Regions from separate parts of the Arthrobacter ginkgonis genome, predicted to be linked through region 1. Evidence: riboswitches for the same ligand, from Rfam matches in the RefSeq annotation. Region 1 holds a riboswitch; the other holds the start of a gene.

Region 1 (7,008 bases):
CGGCCCAGTCCAGGCCGCCGTTGCCGTTCAGCCACTGCACCTGCGCGTCGAGGGTCACCAGCGTGCTCAGCGACGGGGTGTTGTAGGTCTGGTTCAGCTTGGAGTTGTCGATCGCGGTCTTCAGGTTCAGGAAGTCCGGGATCCAGCGGTCCGTCGCGGCGATGCGCTCGGCGCGCTCCAGCGCGGCCGGGGAGAACAGCGCCAGCCACAGGCCGCCGTCGGACGCGAAGTTCTTCTGCGGGGCGAAGTAGTAGACGTCGGATTCGCTCACGTCCACGGCCAGGCCGCCGGCGGCGGAGGTGGCGTCAACGAGCGTCAGGGCACCCTCGTCGGCGCCCGCGACGCGCTGGACCGGGGCGGCGACGCCCGTGGAGGTCTCGTTCTGCGGCCAGGCGTAGACGTCGACGCCGGCCTCGGCGACCGCCTCGGGGCGGGTGCCCGGCTCGGCCTTGATGATGGAGGAGGCGTCCAGGAACGGGGCCTTGTTGGTGGCGGCGGCAAACTTGGAGCCGAACTCGCCGAAGGAGAGGTGCTGGGCCTTGTTCTCGACCAGCCCGAAGGAGGCTATGTCCCAGAACGCGGTGGAGCCGCCGACGCCGAGCACGACCTCGTAGCCCTCCGGGGCCCGGAAGAACTCCAGCAGGCCTTCCTGGACGCTCTTGACCAGGTTCTTCACGGGCGCCTGGCGGTGGGAGGTGCCCAGCAGGGTCGGGCCCGCGGCAACGAGGGCATCGATCTGCTCCTTGCGGACCTTCGAGGGGCCCGCGCCGAAGCGTCCGTCGGCGGGCAGGAGATCGGTGGGAATGGTCGGGAAGGTGCTCATGCTGCTCCTCGTGGATGTTCCGGTGACGTGGGGGCGCGTCGGATCGTGGGGACGGCCCACACCAGCCCTTATCGTCTCGCAAAATGCCGCCGAACGCAGAACCGCACCGCAATTGATTACGGGCACTACAGTTAGGGGAGGCCGCTTACCAGTTGCCGCCCCTTGATTCCCATTGATCCCTACAGGAGTTCCAGCTGTGTCTGATCTGATCGATACCACCGAGATGTACCTGAGGACCATCCTCGAACTCGAGGAGGAGCAGATCACCGCCCTGCGGGCGCGCATTGCCGAACGCCTGGGCCATTCGGGCCCCACCGTGTCCCAGACCGTTGCGCGGATGGAGCGCGACGGACTCTTGGTGGTGACCGAGGACCGCCATTTGGAGCTGACCCCGTCCGGGCGCCAGCTGGCCACCGAGGTGATGCGCAAGCACCGCCTGGCCGAACGCCTGCTGGCCGACGTGATCGGCCTCGACTGGGAATACGTGCACGACGAGGCCTGCCGGTGGGAGCACGTCATGAGCGAGCGCGTCGAGCAGCGCCTGTACGACCTGCTGGGCCGCCCCGCCGACTCGCCGTACGGCAACCCGATCCCCGGCCTCGAGGCCCTGGGCGGGCCCGCCGTCTCCGGCTTCGCGTCCGGCGTGGAGAACCTGGACAAGGCGCTGGCCCGCGGCGTCACCGGACCGGTCGTGGTGGCCCGGTTGGCCGAGACGATCCAGGTCGACCCGGAACTCCTGGCGCAGCTGGACGACGGCGGCATCCGCCCGGGCGCGACGGTCACGCTGGAGCGCGCCGGAGACTACGTGGTGGTCCGGGTCGACGGCATCGAGGGGGCGCTGGAGCTCCCCTCGGAGGTCAGCGTGCATGTCTTCGTGTCACGCGCTGCTTGATAACGGAATTATTACTTTTACAAATCGGCCGCTATCTTAGATAGCGGAGGAGACTCGTTTCCTTCATCCAGTTCGAACGCCTAGCCCTGTCGGCGGACCGGATCCGTTCACGCATGTACGACAGGGGCGGAGGATCCACAAATTCCGGTGCGCGGTATTCCCCGCCGCAGCCTTGGGGTGAAGTCGGGTCCGTCTACGGGCTCGGCCGGGTTGATCTCAGACCCGAATCCGACAGCTAACTTCGCCGGCGCCTGAGAGGTTGTCGACTTGACGGAACAAAAGGTTTCCGGCCGCCGCCGTGCCGCCGGACCGCTGGACGCTGCGCGTCCGGTCCCCGCGCCAGCGGTCCCGAACGCAGCGCCAGCGGCCCGGAATATGGTGCCAGCGGCCCCCGCGGTGATTCCGGCGCGGCCCGGCGCCGCCCCCGCGGCTCCCCCCGCCGCGCCAGCGGCCCCCAACGCAGCGGCTCCCGCCGTTCCGCAGCGCCCGCGCGGCGAGTCCCGCCGCGCCGCGCAGCCGGAGGTCCGGCCCGCGGTGCCCACGATGGACCCGGACGCCGCCGGGTACGTTGGCCGCCGCTTCTCCACCTCCATGCGCTACAGCGTGCGGAATCCGGAGACCCTGCCGGATCCGGCCCTTGAGCTGCCCCAGCTGCCGGAAGCGGACCTCCCGGCCCAGTCCGCCGAGGCGCCCGCCAGCCCGGCCCCCGGCGAGCCCGGCAACGTCATTGCCTTCCCGCAGCGGTTCCAGCGCGACACGCTGGGCCTGAGCCACAAGATCGCCGCCGTGGCCGCCGTCTCCGGCCTGGCGCTGGCCGCCGCCTACCCCGCGCTCGGCGACGCCGCCGAGGATCGGGTGGCGAAGGCTTCCGCCGCCGTGGCGGATGTCACAGTTCCCGCCGCCGACGGATATGCCGTCGAGCGCACCGCCCTGACCAGTACGTTCTCGAAGGACCAGCAGCTCACCGAGCTGATGTCCGCGGCCGGTGGCGACGTCACCAAGGTGGAGACGGCGGGGGTCTTGGCCCAGCCGCTCGCCGATGTGCGGGTCACGTCCCGCTTCGGCGTCCGTCCCGACCCGTGGGGCGGCAGCGGCACCGTGACCCACATCGGGCAGGACTACGGCGTCGAATGCGGCACCGAGGTCAAGGCCGCGGCCGCCGGAACGGTCGTCCAGGCCGGCTGGGCCGGGCACTCCGGCAACCGCGTGGTGATCGACCACGGCAACGGGTTGCAGACCACTTACAACCACAACACCAGTCTCAAAGTTTCGGTGGGCGCAAAAGTGAAGCGTGGCGACGTGGTTTCGCTGAGCGGAACCACGGGCAACTCCACGGGCTGCCACCTGCACTTCGAAGTGCTCATTAATGGCAAAGCGGTGGACCCCGCGGGCTGGCTGTAACCGGAGAAATACCGTTCCGTGACCAGAATGTGACTTTCGGGTGATTTTCCGTTACCGTTGTCCGTGTGCTGGATCGGCAAGGATCCAACACCCTCGGGCGGAGTGCCGAACACTGCCACCGACCGAGGTCCGTTCGCAGAATCGCTTGGCAGTGGCGGGGGACCCACATTTTGGATCCGCAAGGATCCTTGGGGTTAAGTGTCCGGCCCGGAAACGGGTGGATGCCGAGTGACTCCCACTCGAACCCGACAGCTTACCTCGCAGGCATTGGGAGAGGCCTAACTAACGTGTCCAAGAGCCAAGTGCTGGGTCGCCACCGCGCGACTCCCGTCCGCACCAACCCGCTAGAAGCGATTTCCAAGGCCGTTGCGTCCAACGCCGGCTCGGTCGGCCGCCAGGCCGCCGTCATCGCAGCCGCTTCCGGCCTGGTGCTGACCCTGGGCGTTCCGGCCCAGAACACCACCGCCACCCGCGAGGCCTCCGCCGTTCCGGCCGAGGGCCTGAACGCCGAGCGCGTCGCCGTCAAGGCCGTCGCCGTTTCGAAGGACGCGGTCAAGAAGTTTTCGATCGAGCGTGCCGAGCTGACCTCCAAGCCTGCTCCGGCCCCGGTCGTCGCCGCCGTCGCGAACACCGTTTCCAGCAGCAACGCCTCCAGCAACGCGCTGGCCCCGACCACCCGCACCAGCGCGGGGGCCACCACCTCCGTCGCCTCGGCCAAGGTTTCCGCCTCCGTGGACACCTCCAAGCTGGGCGGCATCGCGGCCACCGCCGCCAAGTACGTTGGCGTTCCCTACGTCTGGGGCGGCGCCAGCACCTCCGGCTGGGACTGCTCCGGCTTCGTGAAGTACGTCTACGCCCAGCACGGCATCAACGTCGCCCGCGGCACCTCCGCCCTGCTGGCCTCCGGCCAGTTCGTGCGCACCAGCAGCCCGAAGCCGGGCGACCTGGTGTTCCAGAACGGTGGAGGCCACGTCGGCATCTACCTCGGCGGCGGCAAGATGGTCGGCGCCCAGAACCCGACCGTGGACACCATCATCCACGACGTCACCCGCAACCCGCTGTACGGGTACTACACCCTGCGCGGCTAGCACCACCCGCCTTGAGGCAGGATCCCCCTTTTGGGCGGGTCCTGCCTTCTTGCGTTTCCGGGGCCGGGGACAACGCCACATCCGGGCGAAATCCGGGTGAAGATTCCCCGATGCGCGTCCTGGAACCCTCCGGCAGGTGGCGCGAATCGCCGAGGGGACTAGGCTAGGATTCGATAGCCCATGCTGGATGCCGCGAGCGATGCGTCACCAAAGGGCCCGCGGCCCGTCAGGACAACGAGGAACGCTGATGCGAACCCTGGTACTGAATGCTGGATACGAACCGCTTGCGGTCGTCACCTTCCGCCGCGCCCTGCTGCTGGTACTGACCGGCAAGGCCAGCGTGCTGGCCGAGGAGGGCGAGCCCGTGGTTGGCCCGCGCGAGGTGCTGGGCCGTCCGTCAGTGATCCTGCTGCACCGCTACATCAAGGTCCCGTACCGCGAGGCGGCGAACGTCACACGGCGCGGGGTGCTGCGCCGGGACGGACACAGCTGTGGGTACTGCGGGCGCCACGCCTCCACCGTGGACCACATCCAGCCGCGCTCGTCCGGGGGCCAAGACACATGGGAGAATCTGGTGGCCTGCTGCCTCACCTGCAACAACGCCAAGGGCAACAAGACCCTGCGCCAGCTGGGCTGGACGCTGCGCACCGTCCCGACCCGGCCGCACGGGCCCCAGTGGTACATCACCGAACTGGAGCGCCCCGCCCCGGCCTGGACCGACTTCCTGCGCAGCGGGGCCGCATGAACTTCGACGCCGTCGTCGTTGCGGGCGGGCGCGGCAGCCGCCTGGGCGGGGAACCCAAGCCGCTGCTGGTCCACCGCGGAAAGACGCTGCTTGAGCACTCCCTGGAGGCGCTTGCGGAGGCCACCCGCATCGCGGTGGTCGGCCCTCCGGAGCTCTCCGCGGCCGTCTCCCGCTTCGCGGCCGCGGCCGACCCGCGGCAGCTGATCCTGCTCACCCGGGAACACCCCGCCTTCGGCGGGCCGGCCGCGGCCGTCGCCGCCGGGCTGCATGCGCTGGCCGAGGACACAGGGGCCGCCAACGCCTCGGGCGAATCCGACGACCTGGAACCGGAGGCGCGGGGCGAGTCGCCGCTGACCGTTGTCCTGGCCGCCGACCTGCTGGATCCCGGACCCGCCGTCGCCGGGGTCGTGGCCGCCGCCCGGAGCGGGTTCGACGCCGGCTCGGCCTGGGTGCCGGTCGACGCCACCGGCCGCCTCCAGCCGCTCAGCTGCGCCGTGGCCACCGACGCCCTGCGGGCCGCCGTGGGGGCCGCCGAGGCCGGCTCCGGAGGGTTGGCCCACTCCAGCATGATGCTCCTGCTTGCTAAGGTGCACATAGTCCGGCTGGCCCTGGACGGCATCGAATTCAATGACGTCGACACGTGGGCCGACGCCGGGAGGCACGGCATCGGCCGGCCGGAACGGAACGAGCGGCCCGCGGACGGGACCGCATCAGGAGGAACACGTGGCGGAACAGCCGGAACTGGAACCGTGGGTTAGGGAACTGCTGGAGGCGTTCGAGATCCCCGACGCTCCCATCGACATCGACGCGGTGCTGTCCCTGGCCGGCGTGGCGGCCCACCAGATCGTCCGCCCCGCGGCCCCCCTCACCACCTACATCGCCGGCTTCGCCGCGGGCCTGGCGGCCGGAAGCGGACAGGCTCCGGAAGCCGAGTCCGTGCGCGCCGCGGACCGCGTGGTGCGTGAGGTGTTGAGCCGCCGCGCCGAAGCCGCCGGACCCACCGATTGAGCCTGATGCACCAGGCCGAACCGGGCCGCCTGGCGGGCGCGGGCCCCGGACGCGAGTTGCCGGCGCACGACCTGCCCGTGCATGACCTGTCCTGGCCCGCAGCCCGGGAGGCGGCCAAGGAGGCGGGTGCCGGCCTGGCCGCGCACCTGCCCGGCCCCGAAACCGTGCCGCTGCCGGCCGCGGTGGGCCGCGTGCTGGCCGCCGACCTGCTGGCCCGCTACGCGCTGCCGCACTACGCCTCCTCCGCGATGGACGGCTGGGCCGTGGCCGGCCCCGGCCCGTGGAGGCTCCCGCCGGCCGCTCCCGCCGGCCACGGGGAGCCCCCGCCGCTGGAGGCCGGGCAGGCGGTGCCGATCCTCACCGGCGGCGCCCTGCCCCACGGCACGACGGCGGTGCTGCGCCGCGAGCGCGGCGCCGTCTCCGGTGAAGGAGGGTCCGGAAGCGAGGGGTCCGCGGACGTGCTGTCCGCCACCGAAGGCTGCGCCCCTTCCGAGGGGACCGACATCCGCCCGGCCGGCACCGAGGCCGCGGAGGGCGACCTGCTGCTGCCCCGCGGCACGCGCCTGAACCCCGGGGCCGTGGCGGTGGCCGCGGTCGCCGGCGCCGACACCGTCCAGGTCGCCGCACCGGTCCCGGTCCGGCTGGTGTTCACCGGCGACGAGGTCGTCACCTCCGGCATCCCCGCCCCCGGCCAGGTGCGCGACGCGTTCGGCCCCGTGCTGCCGGCCTGCGTTGCCGGGCTCGGCGGCACCGTGGACTCCACCGCGCGGATCGGGGACAGCATGGAGGCCACGCTGGAGGCCCTGGACGGGCCCGCCGCCCGCCGCGCCCGCATCCTGGTCACCACCGGGGGGACCGGCGCATCGCCGGCGGACCACGTCCGCCCGGCCGCCCGCAGGCTCGGCGCCGAATTCCTCGTCGACGGCATCGCGATGCGCCCCGGACACCCCGCGCTGCTGGCCCGTTTCCCCGACGGGAGGCTGCTCCTGGCGCTGCCGGGGAACCCGCTGGCCGCACTGGTGGCGGTGGCGACCCTGCTGGAACCGGCGCT
Region 2 (7,008 bases), on a different contig from region 1:
AGGCCCAGCGACCGGATGTGGTCGTCGATCATGACCCTGAAGGCTTCGGCGGCACGGTCTCCGTAGGCGACATTGGCCGCCACACTGTCGTCGAAGGTCAGCGTTTGGCCGTTGACGCCGACGATGCGGCCGGTGAGCGTTGCCCCGTGTTCGGCCACCGTCTGCAGGCTCATGCTGCGCCCGCCCGGTGCCAGGAGCGCCGGGACCAGACGGACGGAGGACGAGTCTAGAAGGTCCTCGGTCCGGTCGTCGAAGAAACCCATCTCGCACAACCACCGCACGGTGTGCCTGCGGCGGTAGCGGACCGACGCGCGCCCCACGGCGCTTGTCGAGAGCCACACGGGTCGTCCGGTCGCCGAGAGTTCATCGGCGATCTGGGTTCCCGACTGGGCGCTGCCTACCACCAGGATCCCCCCGTCGGGCAGGTCGTCTGGTTTGGTGTACTCGGCGGCGTGCCGCTGGACGATCGCACCCGGTAGCTGGGCCGCGAGGGCCGGTCGCCGGGGGACGTTCTCGCCGCCGCTGGCGACGATCACGCAGCGCGCCTCCAGACTTCCCCCCATTCGTGCCGAGGAGCCACCGATCGCGTTCACGCACCATGCCGTGCACCTCGACGCCGGTTCGGACAGGGCCCCTGGACCCGAGCGCATCGAGACGCTGGACGACCTCACGCCAGGTGAGGTACGAGTCGGGGTCCTGCTCACCCAGCATCGCGTTCATGAACCCCGGATTGTTGATGCGCATGGATTCCCACCGCTGGGTACGCCAAGTCTCCCCGATCCGGACGCGCTCCAGAACCACATGGTCGATGCCGTGGCCGGCCAGGGCCGTGCTCGCGGCCAGTCCCGCCGGTCCCGCCCCGACCACCACACAGTCGAACACCACCACCCCCTGCGCCTTGCCGGCCTCCCCGATTGGGGTCCAGTGTCCACCCTGTACGCATGATTGTCAGGGGTCGCCCTCCGCTTCCGGCCAGGTCGGCCCTCCTGTCTCGCCGGCCCGTCTTGCATCCCTTCGGGTGCAAGACTCACTTTTCGGCGATCGATCCCTCGTCGAAGCCGCCGCGCCACCTGCTCATCGGTGCGCCTTACGGGTCGGATGTCCTGTGCTTCGGCGGCGGCAGGTACGCTACTCGGCCGGGGGCTCGGCTGAAGCCGACTGTGACGCCGGGTGCTCGCGCACTTCGGAGTAAACCTCAGACGGCAGCCCGATCGTGTATCCGACATCGCGGACCCTGACTCCACCCACCTCAACCACGCGGGAGGTGCTGTTGCTGCCGTCGGTCAGTTGGACGGGGATGCCGCTTCCGAACTGCTCGCCCACCACCACCGCGACATTCTGCGGGGTGATGCCCCGTGCGGTCAGGATTTCCCGGGTATGGGCAACCATCGCATCGTCGAGCACCCCTCCCGGGAAAGGATGGGTGACCCGGCATGTCCCGGTGAGGTCGGCGGCGTACACGGCGGTGACCAGATCGCGGCCGGCCTGTTCCAGGGAATCGACCGGCTTGCGCCCGTCGCACGTATCGCCCTAGTAGTCCCGAAACGCGGAACATCCCGTCACGGCTCCTGCCGCGAACACCATGCCGGCGACGCCGAGTCCGGCCGCCCAGCGCTTGTTCACCAATCGCCTACTCCCCCTTGGACGTATGGTCATTCAACCATTCTCACCGCCCGATGCCATCAGGGGCGCGGGACCGTCCCTCTGTCTCGACAAACCGTCTTGCATCCCTCCGGCTGCGAGACATGACGCCATCGCAAGCGGGCGACGCATTGGCGGATCCCGCAATGCTGCGGAGGACCTCCTCCGGCGGACAGGGCCGAAAGGGTTGGGTCGAAGTCCGGGGAGCTTCGCACCATGGGTCGACGAGTGTGGATACGCACCGACGACTGACAATCGAGTTCCCAGGGGCTGCCCCTGAGCTGGCGGGTGGATGAACCTGACAGCGGGGTGGTCTCTGGCGGTGCCTTGCTGGCCGCATTTCGGGTCGTTTTCCGACATGTGCCATCGGTATGTGAACGGGAAAGGGAGCAGTCCGAGGACTGCTCCCTTTCCCTGCGCCTGAAGGACGTTCGCTTCCTCCGAGGCGCGTCCTTGGGGGCCGAAGCCGGCGTGCTAGCTGGCCAGGGTGTAGTAGGCCATCAGCGGGCCGTAGGGGCTGTCCGCCTCCCGGATCACGGTCCCGACCGACGGGTTCTGGGCCCCGATCATCTTGCCGTCGCCGATGTAGATGCCCACATGGCTTCCGCCGTTCTGGTAGACCAGATCGCCGACCTTCGGGGTGGAGGTGCGAACGAACTTCCCGCTGGTGCGGATCGCGGTCGTGTTGTGCGGGAGGCTGATGCCGGCCTTGCCGTAGACGTACTGGACGAATCCGGAGCAATCCCAGCCCGAGGGCGAGCTCCCGCCCCAGACGTAGGGTGAACCCTTGAAGCCCAACGCCATGCTGGCAATGCGGCTTCCGAAGGCGGTGCTGGCACTGATGGCGGGCGTGGCCGCCTTTTCCTTCGCTGCCGCGGGCTTCGCTGCCGCGGGCTTTGCCGCGGTGGCGGCCTGCGCGGTGCGGGTGGCGCTGGTCATTGCGGCGCCCCGCGCATCGTTCGCGGAGGCCGAGACGGTAGCGGCGACGGCCGCGACGACCGGCTTCGGCGCGGGGGCCGGAGTGGATTTCAGGGCCACGCGATCGATCTCGAACCTCTTGACGGCCGTGTCGGGGACGGCCACCGCCTGGACCGCGACACGCTCGGTGGCGAGGGTGTCGACCGGGGCGCCTGCCGCCTCGCCGACGGCCTGGGTGGACTGGGCGGGAACGCCCAGGGTGAGCACCAGGCCGGAAGCCGCGGCGACCACGGCGGCCTGACGGCCCACCGAGCCGGCGTTGGAGGCGACTGCCTTCGAGATGGTCTCGAGCGGGTTGGTGCGGACGGGCGTCGCACGGTGGCGACCGCGAGCTTGGCGCTTGGACACGATGTTTGAACCTCTCCCAATGCCTGCGGGGTGAGCTGTCGGATTCGGGTGGGAGCCACCCGGTGCCTCGTGCCGGAAGGCCGGCGTGAGGCACTTAACCCCAAGGATCCGTGCGGACCCGAAATGTGGTTCCCCCGCCACTGCCCAGCGGTTTATGCAAAGGGACCTCGGGCGGCGGCAGTGTTCGGCAGGCCGCGCGAGCAGGCCGAACCGTACGGAGGCTCGGCATGGCTTCGAACCTACAGGAAATCGCCTCTAAAGTCACAATTCGGTCACGAAGCGGCAACTTTTTGGTTACCTTCGCGCGTGGGAAGTGGTGCCCGCCGGGTTCCTTATCCCATCTCAGGCCGTCTTTGCGGCGCTCTGCCCCGCGGCTTGCAGGCCGTGAGGGTGGCGGGCACGAGCAGGAGCGTGAGGGCGCGGCGGAGTGAGGGGTCGGCGAGGCGTTGCGTGCGGCGGCCGGATCGACCGACGGTTCCCCGGACACGGCGGCCCGCGAAAGAGGCACCGCAGACCTACCTATCTTTTCCGTGCGCCCGGACACCGGGCATTGCTCCCGGCGGCCTGCGCCGCCGTTACGTTGAGCATGGCGAACCACGCAAGGAATGGCGAGCATCTCGACAATGTGTCTTGAAACCCACCCGTTGTGAGACGGCAGGGGAGCGGGGGAATCGAGTCCCGATGGCCTGTGTGGTCCCGGTCGGCATTTCTACGGCCCTGAGGGGCATCTCTCGGGCGCTGCGGAATCTTGGGGTGGATCGGCCAAGTCAATAGGTTCCGCCGGAATGGCAGAGGGCTCCCGCTGGGTGGCGGGCGACTTGAGACAGGTAGCCGTTCGCCCGGTGGGAACCGAAGCGCCCTGCCGGCGGCCCGTGACCAGCGGATGCGTTCCTAGCGCTTCCTGCCTCCGCGAAGGTGGCTGGCGGGCCGGGGGCCTGTCAGGGCCGCTCGGTGGTGGGGGAGGCTGCGTCGTTGCGGGCGGCCTGGAGGATCGCCTGAAGCAGTCCCGGGAACCGGGCTTTGAGGTCGGTTGCTCGCAGCGAGTTGAGGATCGCGGTGCCCCTGTAGTGCTGTTCGATCACGCCGGCCTCGCGCAGGATCCTGAAGTGGTGCGTGGAGGTGGACTTACTGACCGGCAGCTGAAAGGCGATGCACGCCTGGTCGTCGAGGCCATCGGCGAGCTGGCTGGCGATCCGTCGCCTCACCGGATCGGACAACGCGGACAGCACGGCATCCAGCTGCAACTCGCCCCGGTCGGGGTGGGCGAGGATGCGCACCGGCAATCCGCCTCCTGGTTGCTTGATTGACCCCGCATCCATTGTACGATAAATCTAGTAGTACGACGGATGTCGTACTAGCCTTGAGGGTGGATCCTCGCGGGCGTCGCTGCGACCCTTAGCGGTGGGCCCCTGTGCGGCTTGCCCGTTCTGGCCCACCGACTATGAAGGAGTTCCCCATGCCCGATTTCAGCCCGCTCTGGTCACCCCTTGCGATCGGCTCGACCCAACTGGAGAACCGGGTGGCACTGGCCCCCATGACAAGGATCAGCGCAACCGAGGACGGACACGCCACGGAAAGGATGGCCTCCTACTACGAGGGGTTCGCGCGCGGAGGCTTCGGGCTTCTGATCACCGAGGGGATCTATCCCGACACTGCGCACAGTCAGGGCTACCTGTACCAGCCCGGCATCGCCACCCGGGAGCAGGCTGAATCCTGGGCCAAGGTCGTTGACGGTGTCCACGCGGCAGGCGCACGGATCTTCGCCCAGCTCATGCACGCGGGAGCGCAGGCCCAGGGGAACCGCTTCATGGACTCCTCAGTGGGCCCCTCGGCGGTGGCACCCAAGGGCGAACAGCTGGCCTTCTACCGTGGAGAAGGGCCCTACCCCGTTCCCGCGGAGATCACCCCGGCCCAGATGGGCCAGGTCCGGGAAGGCTTCGTGGCCGCCGCCCTGCACGCCAAGGCGGCCGGTTTCGACGGCGTCGAAATCCATGGCGCCAACGGGTACCTGCTGGATCAGTTCCTGACCGACTACATGAACCAGCGGACCGACGAGTACGGAGGGTCACCCGAAAACAGGGTGCGCTTCCCCGCGGAGATCTGCCGCGCGGTGCGCGAGGCCGTCGGCCCGGACATGACCGTGGGAATCCGCATCTCGCAGTCCAAGGTCAGCGACAACGACCACCGGTGGCGCGGAGGTGCCGAGGAAGCGAAGGTCATCTTCTCCACCCTGGGCGCCACCGGAGTCGACTTCATCCACACCACCGAATACAGGGCAACCGCGCCGGCATTCGAGGACGGCCCGGAGTCCCTCGCCGCGCTGGCCAAGCGGCATTCGGGAGTAGTTGTGATCGCCAACGGCAACCTGGATGCCCCGGAAACCGCGGCCTCGATGTTGCACGATGGCGCCGCGGACGTCATCGCACTGGGCAAGGCGGCCTTGGCCAACCGGAACTGGCCGCACCTGGTCCGAAACAACCTGGACTTCGGCGAGCTGGACCCCACCCTGTTCACCCCCCTGGCGGATGTGAAGGACTGGGAGCTGGACGGGCCCGCGTAAGTCCGCGCCACCACGGCCGGGCCGGGCGGACAACGCCCGGCCCGGCCCGCGTTGCCCGCGCGGCCCAAACGTCTCACCCCTGAACCGATCCACCGTGCAGGAACGGGGCCCAGGCCGACGGACTGATCGGGCACTGGTGCGAGAGGTGCTCCCAACTGCCCGCCGCTCACGCCCCTGCGCCGGCCGCCTTTCCCGGAAGCAGCCAAATACCTCTGCGATCCACGAGAGTGCAGAGTGTCTCGACAAAGCGTCTTGATACCCACCGGTTGCAAGGCAGTGCCAGCAATCGCTTGGGGCCGGTTGCCGATCCCGGGAAGCTCCTATGCCGGGACCGGGAAATAACGATGTATCGGCTCCCCGCCGGGCGGGGAGAGTGCCATAGGGATCCAGCCCGACGTCATCGCCCACTATCGACGTTTAGGTGTGGGCGCATACCGGAGGCAGGGCTGAGCTGCAGTCGCGGAGGATATGGGAAGGGACGATGTCGAGCGGACGGACGGCTGCGCGTTTTTCCTGGGTCGTGGTGGTATTCAACCCCGATCCGGGCAAGCTGCCGGTGCACGTCGCGCGGTGGCTCCGGGAAGGGTTGGCCGTCAGGTTGCCGGGCATCCAGGTCGACCTCCGGCCCACCGACCGGGCGGGTCACGGACGCGAGGTCGCGAGGACAGCGGCCTGCGCCTCCCTGGGGAATCCCGGGGCCGCCCCTGTGCTGGTGGTCGCGGTGAGCGGCGACGGCGGGTACAACGATGTGGTCAACGGGGTCATGGACGTTCCCGGCAGCAACGTGGTGTGCATGGTGCTGGCGGGCAATGCGAACGACCACCACCGCAGTGTGGGCTCGCTGCCGGCTCTCGAGGCCATCGTGGACGGACCGGTGCGGTTGATGGATCTGCTGCGCTTGACCGTCACCGGGGACCGGATGGCCCCGGTGGTCAGGTTCGCCCATTCCTACATCGGTTTCGGACTGACCGCCGCGATGGCCAGGGTGATCGAGCACGCGGGCAAGGGCAGGATCCGGGAACTCACCGGGGTGGCACGGACGCTGCCGCGGCTGCGGCCCTTCGAGATCGAGCGGGCCGACGACGCCCGCGCCCGGTTCGCCAGCCTGGTGTTGGCCAACGTTTCCCGGATGGCGAAGTACGGGACCGTGAGCGACTCCCGGGATCCGAGCGACGGCCGGTTCGAGGTCATCGGGGTCCCGACCGCGGGCCGCTGGGGGCCCTGGCCCTGATGACGTTGCGTGCCGTCACCGTGGGCCTGGGCCCCCAGCGCAGCGTGGAACGCTATGCGTTCACCACGCTGAACGCCCTGCCGCTACAGATCGACGGCGAACTGCTCGAAGTCCCCGCCGGCGCGGGTGTGCTCGTCGAAAGCGCGCACCGGGCCAGCGAGGCAACCGGCTGGCTGCTCGTCGCCGCCGGTCTCGCGGCCCTGGTGCTGCCCGGGCCCGGACTGTTGTTCCTGGTCGCCGGGCTCGCTGT

What was found. Region 1 has a riboswitch for cyclic di-AMP ahead of ABD912_RS22490 (C40 family peptidase). Riboswitches for the same ligand answer to the same signal wherever they lie in the genome.
Region 2: it holds a riboswitch for cyclic di-AMP, as region 1 does, so the genes downstream of both, ABD912_RS06620 (C40 family peptidase) here and ABD912_RS22490 (C40 family peptidase) in region 1, are expected to answer to the same signal.

The regions. Positions count from the first base shown of each region.
Region 1 is NZ_BAABEO010000035.1:37,388-44,395, forward strand. It holds gene serC (phosphoserine transaminase) at 1-823, opposite strand, end outside; gene ABD912_RS22480 (metal-dependent transcriptional regulator) at 1,020-1,715, shown strand; cyclic di-AMP (ydaO/yuaA leader) riboswitch at 1,793-1,973, shown strand; gene ABD912_RS22485 (M23 family metallopeptidase) at 2,094-3,116, shown strand; cyclic di-AMP (ydaO/yuaA leader) riboswitch at 3,249-3,397, shown strand; gene ABD912_RS22490 (C40 family peptidase) at 3,404-4,204, shown strand; gene ABD912_RS22495 (HNH endonuclease) at 4,452-4,949, shown strand; gene mobA (molybdenum cofactor guanylyltransferase) at 4,946-5,707, shown strand; gene ABD912_RS22505 (DUF6457 domain-containing protein) at 5,673-5,957, shown strand; gene ABD912_RS22510 (molybdopterin molybdotransferase MoeA) at 5,963-7,008, shown strand, end outside.
Region 2 is NZ_BAABEO010000009.1:6,886-13,893, forward strand. It holds gene ABD912_RS06610 (NAD(P)/FAD-dependent oxidoreductase) at 1-536, opposite strand, end outside; partial or broken gene ABD912_RS23555 (NAD(P)-binding domain-containing protein) at 589-888, opposite strand; gene ABD912_RS06615 (hypothetical protein) at 1,129-1,461, opposite strand; gene ABD912_RS06620 (C40 family peptidase) at 2,116-2,967, opposite strand; cyclic di-AMP (ydaO/yuaA leader) riboswitch at 2,974-3,127, opposite strand; gene ABD912_RS06625 (ArsR/SmtB family transcription factor) at 3,906-4,244, opposite strand; gene ABD912_RS06630 (NADH:flavin oxidoreductase) at 4,424-5,527, shown strand; gene ABD912_RS06635 (diacylglycerol/lipid kinase family protein) at 6,009-6,758, shown strand; gene ABD912_RS06640 (PGPGW domain-containing protein) at 6,758-7,008, shown strand, end outside.